DNA from 2 places in the Alicyclobacillus tolerans genome. Region 1 is predicted to be linked to the other one. Evidence: riboswitches for the same ligand, from Rfam matches in the RefSeq annotation. Region 1 holds a riboswitch; the other holds the start of a gene.
The links. Region 1 has a riboswitch for cobalamin ahead of ACOJUR_RS13365 (sirohydrochlorin chelatase). Riboswitches for the same ligand answer to the same signal wherever they lie in the genome.

Region 2: another riboswitch for cobalamin. It lies ahead of ACOJUR_RS14525 (APC family permease); the one in region 1 lies ahead of ACOJUR_RS13365 (sirohydrochlorin chelatase).

Annotation. Positions count from the first base shown of each region.
Region 1 is NZ_JBMGNK010000002.1:2,612,496-2,615,644, reverse strand. Features, by position in the region: gene ACOJUR_RS13370 (SPL family radical SAM protein) at 1-655, shown strand, start outside; cobalamin riboswitch at 858-1,036, shown strand; gene ACOJUR_RS13365 (sirohydrochlorin chelatase) at 1,218-2,132, shown strand; gene cobA (uroporphyrinogen-III C-methyltransferase) at 2,164-2,922, shown strand; gene cobJ (precorrin-3B C(17)-methyltransferase) at 2,942-3,149, shown strand, end outside.
Region 2 is NZ_JBMGNK010000002.1:2,839,748-2,842,896, reverse strand. Features, by position in the region: gene ACOJUR_RS14530 (dipeptidase) at 1-1,103, opposite strand, end outside; cobalamin riboswitch at 1,292-1,478, shown strand; gene ACOJUR_RS14525 (APC family permease) at 1,512-2,942, shown strand; gene epsC (serine O-acetyltransferase EpsC) at 2,984-3,149, shown strand, end outside.

The DNA of each region.
Region 1 (3,149 bases):
CGCAGCAGAGAATTATCGAAATGAGATGTTGAAGCTGCGTAAGAAAAACAAAGCTGTAAAGATTTTCATGTCTTCTGCCACGGATCCCTATCAACCCATAGAACGGGATGCTCAAATTACACGCTCTGTTATGGAGCAAATGGTAGAAAATCCACCCGATTTTTTGCAAATACAAACGCGTGGACCGCTAGTGACCAGGGATTTAAATTTATTAGTTCAACTGAATGAGAAATGTGAGGTTTGGGTATCTATGACCCTGGAAACGGATCGGGAGGATGTGAAGCGAATTTTTGCTCCTTTAGCGCCGGGAATTCAACGGCGATTGGAAGCCTTACGAGAAATTCATGAAGCTGGAATATCAACGCAAGCCGCCATTTCTCCTGTTTTGCCCTTTACACCAGATTTTCCCAAATTGTTAAATGGATGGGTCGATCGCGTTTGGATAGATACGTTGAGTATAGGCGATGGTTCTCTTGGCAAACGTTCAGAGAGACTAGGGATGCCTCAGTTATTTCAAGAACATGGATTCATAGATTGGTACAAAAGCGATTTGCATCTTCAAGTGGCACATTATTTTAAAAAATTTTTTCCTCAAGATAAGGTGCTTGTTTCTAGAGAGGAAGCGTTTTTTTCTACCTCTGTGCGCCAAAAATGAGGGTTGTCGAAAGTGTCAATTCTATCTATCAAAAGCTTCAATCAACCCCCATCTATCTGATGATACATCAGAAACATTCTCAAAATCTCTTTCTTCTTGAAATTGGAGTACTAGTTCGCCTATGATTAGATTATATTTGATGCATAAGAAGACGATTGACAATTGCATAGTGAAGAAAAGGTTTTGTTTGGAACGATGAAGGAACCACGCTTTTAGCATTCTCGTTCGCAGACAAGTTTAAGAGGGAAACCGGTGAAAATCCGGTGCGGTCCCGCCACTGTAAGGGGGAGCTGTGATTCATTGCCACTGAGCATGTGCTCGGGAAGGGAATTGACAGCTACGATCCTAAGCCAGGAGACCTGCCTTTTCTTAAAACACCCATGGATGGAATCGAGCATCATGAATATGCAAGATTTCCTCCAGGAACCTACGGTCGATAGGGAGGTGTTTGTGGATGACTTTTGTCGTGTACAAGCACTCTTTCGAATTCGAAAGAGTGCTTTTTCATTCAAGAGTTTCTGCAAACTCTCCTCTTGCTTGCAAAACATTGAGGAGGTTAAAAATGAAAGAAATCACATTACTTGTTGGTCATGGTAGTCGAGATGCGGATGGAAATGAAGAATTTCTAGAATTTGTCCAACGTATGCGCCATCAATTGCCGGATCAACATTTTGAAGCATGTTTTTTGGAGTTGGCCACACCTACTATTCCACAAGGAATTGACGCTTGTGTTCATCAGGGAGCAGAACGTATTGTTGTAGTCCCAGTCATTCTACTCGCTGCTTCGCATGTTAAACTGGAAATCCCCGAATTTCTTGATGACGCCAGAAAAAAATATCCACATGTCGATATGGTATACGGCAGAAATATTGGACTTCATGAGCAAATGGTCGACTTGCTCTGTGAGCGTTTTGCCGAGCAAGCAGCATCTATATCTGAAATGAATATTTCTGAAACAGCCATTGTCTTGATGGGACGAGGCAGTAGCGATCCTGATGCAAACGGTGATTTATACAAAATAGCTCGTTTGTTGTGGGAACGGACGGGTGTCTTGAGTGTTGAAGTTTGTTTTACAGGAATCACTTTCCCAAGACTTCCCGATGGTGTTCACCGCGCTGTATCGCTCGGTGCTAAACGTGTAGTAGTGGTTCCTTACTTCTTGTTTACAGGTGTCCTTATCAAGCGGATGAAAGGTGTTCTGCAAGATTTACAAACCGTTTATCCTGACATTCCGCTATCGATGGCAGAATACTTCGGCATGCATTCCCGCCTATTTCACATCGTGATCGACCGCATAGAAGAAGCAGCTGCAAAGCAAGCGTTCATGAACTGCGACCTTTGCAAATATCGCAAACTAGCAGCGCACGAACATGCTCATGATCACTCACATGATCACTCACATGCTCATGATCACAATCACTCACACGAGCATGCCCACCCTGCAGCTCACAACCATTCGTTGGTTCATAGTGAGTAACCCATTTCCTATTCATTACAGGAGGGCAAATATGGCAGGTATGGTTTATCTCATAGGCGCAGGACCGGGTGACCCTGGGTTGTTGACATTAAAAGCGAAAGAATGTCTGGAGCGTTCGGAAGTTGTCATCTATGACCGACTGGTATCTCCAGAAATCATGGCGTTTGTGCCGAACCATGTGGAGCGGATCTATGTAGGCAAAGAAGCTCATCACCACACACTTCCACAAACTGAAATTGAGACTTTGCTGGTGGAAAAAGCTTTGCAAGGTCTTACGGTCTCCCGTCTAAAAGGGGGCGATCCGTTTGTGTACGGAAGAGGTGGAGAAGAAGCGGAGTTTCTGGTTGACCAGGGTATCCCGTTTGAAATTGTTCCAGGTATTAGCTCGGTTATTGCTGTACCCGCATACGCAGGTATTCCCTTGACTCATCGAACACTTTCTGCGGGATTTCACGTGCTCACTGGTCATGAATGCCTCTATTCTTCAGGAACACCTTGGGATGCTGTAGCACTATCAGGTCAAACCATGGTTATCTTGATGGGAATGGGACATCTTCAAGAAATAGTCCAGAAACTGATAGATTGTGGGCGTCATCCAGAAACACCCGTTGCAATTATTCAATGGGGAACAACGATCAAGCAACAAGTCGTGTCAGGAACACTTGAAAACATCTGTCTCTTGGTAGAAGAAGCTCGTTTGCAGGCTCCAGCAGTCATAGTGGTTGGCGATGTGGTCAGAATGCGGGAGAAGTTGCAATGGTTTCAACCTTCTGTAGAGATAGCTCAATGACTGGAGAGGAGGGAATCATATGGAAGGTAAAATTTTGATTGTTGGATTTGGACCAGGCAGCTTTGAACATATCACTGTACGAGCTCGCGAGGCAATTCAGGAAAGTGAAGTCATTATTGGGTATAACACGTATGTCGATTTAATTCGTGACTTATTGACTCATCAAGAGATTGTCCGCACAGGTATGACGGAAGAAGTCAGTCGGGCACAAAAGGCGGTAGATTTGG
Region 2 (3,149 bases), 230 kb from region 1:
GTTACGTAGGGGCGGCCTGAATCTTGACGGGTCAATGTGACGCGCGCACCTTTAGGGGTGTGCTTTTCAATATGTCTTTCAATCGTCTGGTAGATATGTTCTGGCGTCTGATCCGGAACAATTCGGCAAGTGAGTTTTGCATGTGCTTCGCGGGGAATGACGGTCTTGGTGCCTTCACCCTGAAATCCACCATAGATACCGTTCACTTCTAAGGTTGGTCGCACCCAGAGGCGTTCCAATGTACTGAATCCCGGTTCGCCATGTAAGGCTGGCAGGCCGAGTGACGTACGGTAAGCTTCATCATCGTGACCGAGATCGCGAAAAGCTTGTAATTCTTCCGCGGTTACCGAGGTTACTTGGTCGTGAAATCCGTCTACTGTAATTCGCCCTTCGGCGTCATGGAAAGAAGCGATTAATTCAGCTAGAGCGTGAATTGCATTGGGTACGCCGCCACCGTGCTCGCCGCTGTGCAAATCACGCTTGGCCGTTTCTACATGTAATTCAAAGGCAACCAGTCCGCGCAATCCATAGCATATGGTTGGTCGTCCAGGAGCAATCATGCCTGTATCAGAGATGAGCAGAACATCAGCTTGAAAGCGTTCTGCATTTTTTTCTAAGAAATCCGGAAGATGGGCACTACCGATTTCTTCTTCGCCTTCAATGCAAAATTTAATGTTCACTGGCAGTTTGCCTTCTGTTTGAAAGAGTGCTTCCAAGGCTTTGAAATGTAAGAAGGTTTGTCCTTTGTCATCTGTAGCACCACGCGCAAAAATTCGTCCATCGCGAATTTCTGGTTCGAATGGCGGAGTTGTCCATAGAGGCAGTGGATCGACAGGTTGCACGTCGTAGTGACCATAGACAAGCACAGTGGGTTGACCAGGAGCATGCAACCAGTCGGCATAGACGACGGGATTTCCCTTTGTCGGTAACAACTCTGCATTTTCGAAACCCAGATTGGCTAAATGATTTTTAATAAATTCCGCGCAAGCCAGCACATCATTTTTGTGTGCAGAAAGTGCTGAAATGCTAGGGAAGCGGAGAAGATCAAATAATTGTTGTAAATGTTCTTTTTCGTTTGCCTCTAAATAAGCTTCCAAATTCATGACTAGAGACTCCTTTCGTATCCCCCGTAAATAGGGGCATAGATGACTCATCCATAGTGTAAAGCATTTGCGCTTTTACAGCTATTCGAAAAAAACATGGACGCAAAAGAAAAAAACAGATAAGATGAGAAGGGTTTGTCCCCAATACCTTCGCTTATCTCGTGTATGCGAAAGGGAAAACATTTGAAATGAATAGAAAAGGCCCAGGTACCCGTTTTTGTACGGGTTGAAAAGGGAAACCGGTGAAAATCCGGTGCGGTCCCGCCACTGTGAATGGGGAGCGCGTCTTCCATGAAGCCACTGGATTTGTCTGGGAAGGCGGATGCGCGTGAAGAACCAAAGCCAGGAGACCTGCCTGTTGGCCTGTTACATTTGCCGTTCCTACGGTCGATAGGGAGAGGTGTCTATATGTCTATGCCAGAAAAACGCGGTCAGCGTCTGCGGCAAACATTTAACCTTTTGGATTTAAGCAGTTTATCCATTTCCAGCGTTGCTCCTGCTTTCAGTATTTCTGCCACAACAGGTATTATGATTGGCTATAGCGGCATCTATAGTTTGCTGGCGATTTTGCTGATTGCCATTCCGTTTATTGTATCCTCTTTCACATTTCGCACCCTCAATCGTCATTTTCCTAGCGCAGGGGCTTCATATCATTGGTCGACTCGAGTTCTTGGCAAACGGATTGGACGTTTTCAAGGCTGGATTTTATTGCTCGCCTATTTTAGCTCGATTCCTCCCATCCTGGTTCCTGCCGCCCAATATACTTTGGCGCTTATCTACCCTCACGGTGTAAACCAGCCGTTGCTTGAATTTTTGGTGGGTTCTTTTTGGATAGGAGTAGCCATGCTCCCGTTGCTTTCTGGAGCGCGTCCAACTGCGCTGATTACTCAGGTGTTTTTTGCTGTTGAAATTTTCTTTCTTATCCTGTTTGCCATATTGGGCATCATGGCTTGGCCGCATGCGCATCCGTCCTTGCCTGTCGAGCATTCTCCCGTCGGAGGTATTTTTCTAACCATGATTGTGGCCAGCACCATTATGGACGGATGGGAAATTGACAGCTATGCTTCCGAAGAATCCACTCAGCCCAATCGCGATCCTGGTGTTGGTGGAATGATTGGCGCACTTTTTGCCTTAGCTATCTATTTATTGTTTGTGCCCATGATGATATGGGAAACTCCTGGCAATGCTCTTGCTGGTTCTGCCGATCCGTTGGTTACCTGGATTCATTATTTACCCACCACAATACCTCACGCTACCATTTGGATGTTGGTTCCTATTCTCGCCTCAACGGCAGGTTCGCTCTGGTTGACGGCTTATATTTTGATTCGTGGTGTGTATGCCATGGGGCGTGATGGGTTATTGTCCCGACGATTTGCCAAGTTGAATTCTCGCCAGGCGCCATCTTTGGCTACGGCAGTGGTACTTATGGCGGCGTGGGCGGTAATGGCCTTACAATTGTTTGTCCATTCGCTGAATGTCTTTTTTAGTATTGTCTTGTCAACCGCCGGGTTTTTCCTTATTTTCGAATTTATGCTGGACAACATCACAGCGACTGTATTTCTATGGCGAATGCATCATCGCGATCAACTGCATGAAAAAAGGGATAGAAAACATTCTCATCGCATCATGCTGATGTTTTCTTCGTTCACATCTTTTTACTTGCTCATCTTGCTCGTAGCCTTTCTGTTTCTAAGTGGGCGCACGATTTCTCCCTGGGTGAATCCAATTTTAGCAGGGTTACTGTTGGCAGGTTTTTTGTATGCCGTCAAAAAACCATCACCAAGTCAAATGCAAGAGTCCGAAAATTTTTGTCAGCAGTACGATGAAGGGATATACTAAAGAGAATGAATGTGGTGTTATGGCTAAAGGAGGTTCCTGCGGTGTTTAACAGTAAAGAGATAGCCCGTCGCTTGACAGAGAACAGCCAACGAGCGTTTCAGGGCTGTGTCTGCTATCCGCAGCCTGATGCAATTGCCAAAATGATTAAATTGTTGCGCAGCGCTTTGCTGCCTAACTATTTTCCATACAACAATCTCGGCCTGGAAA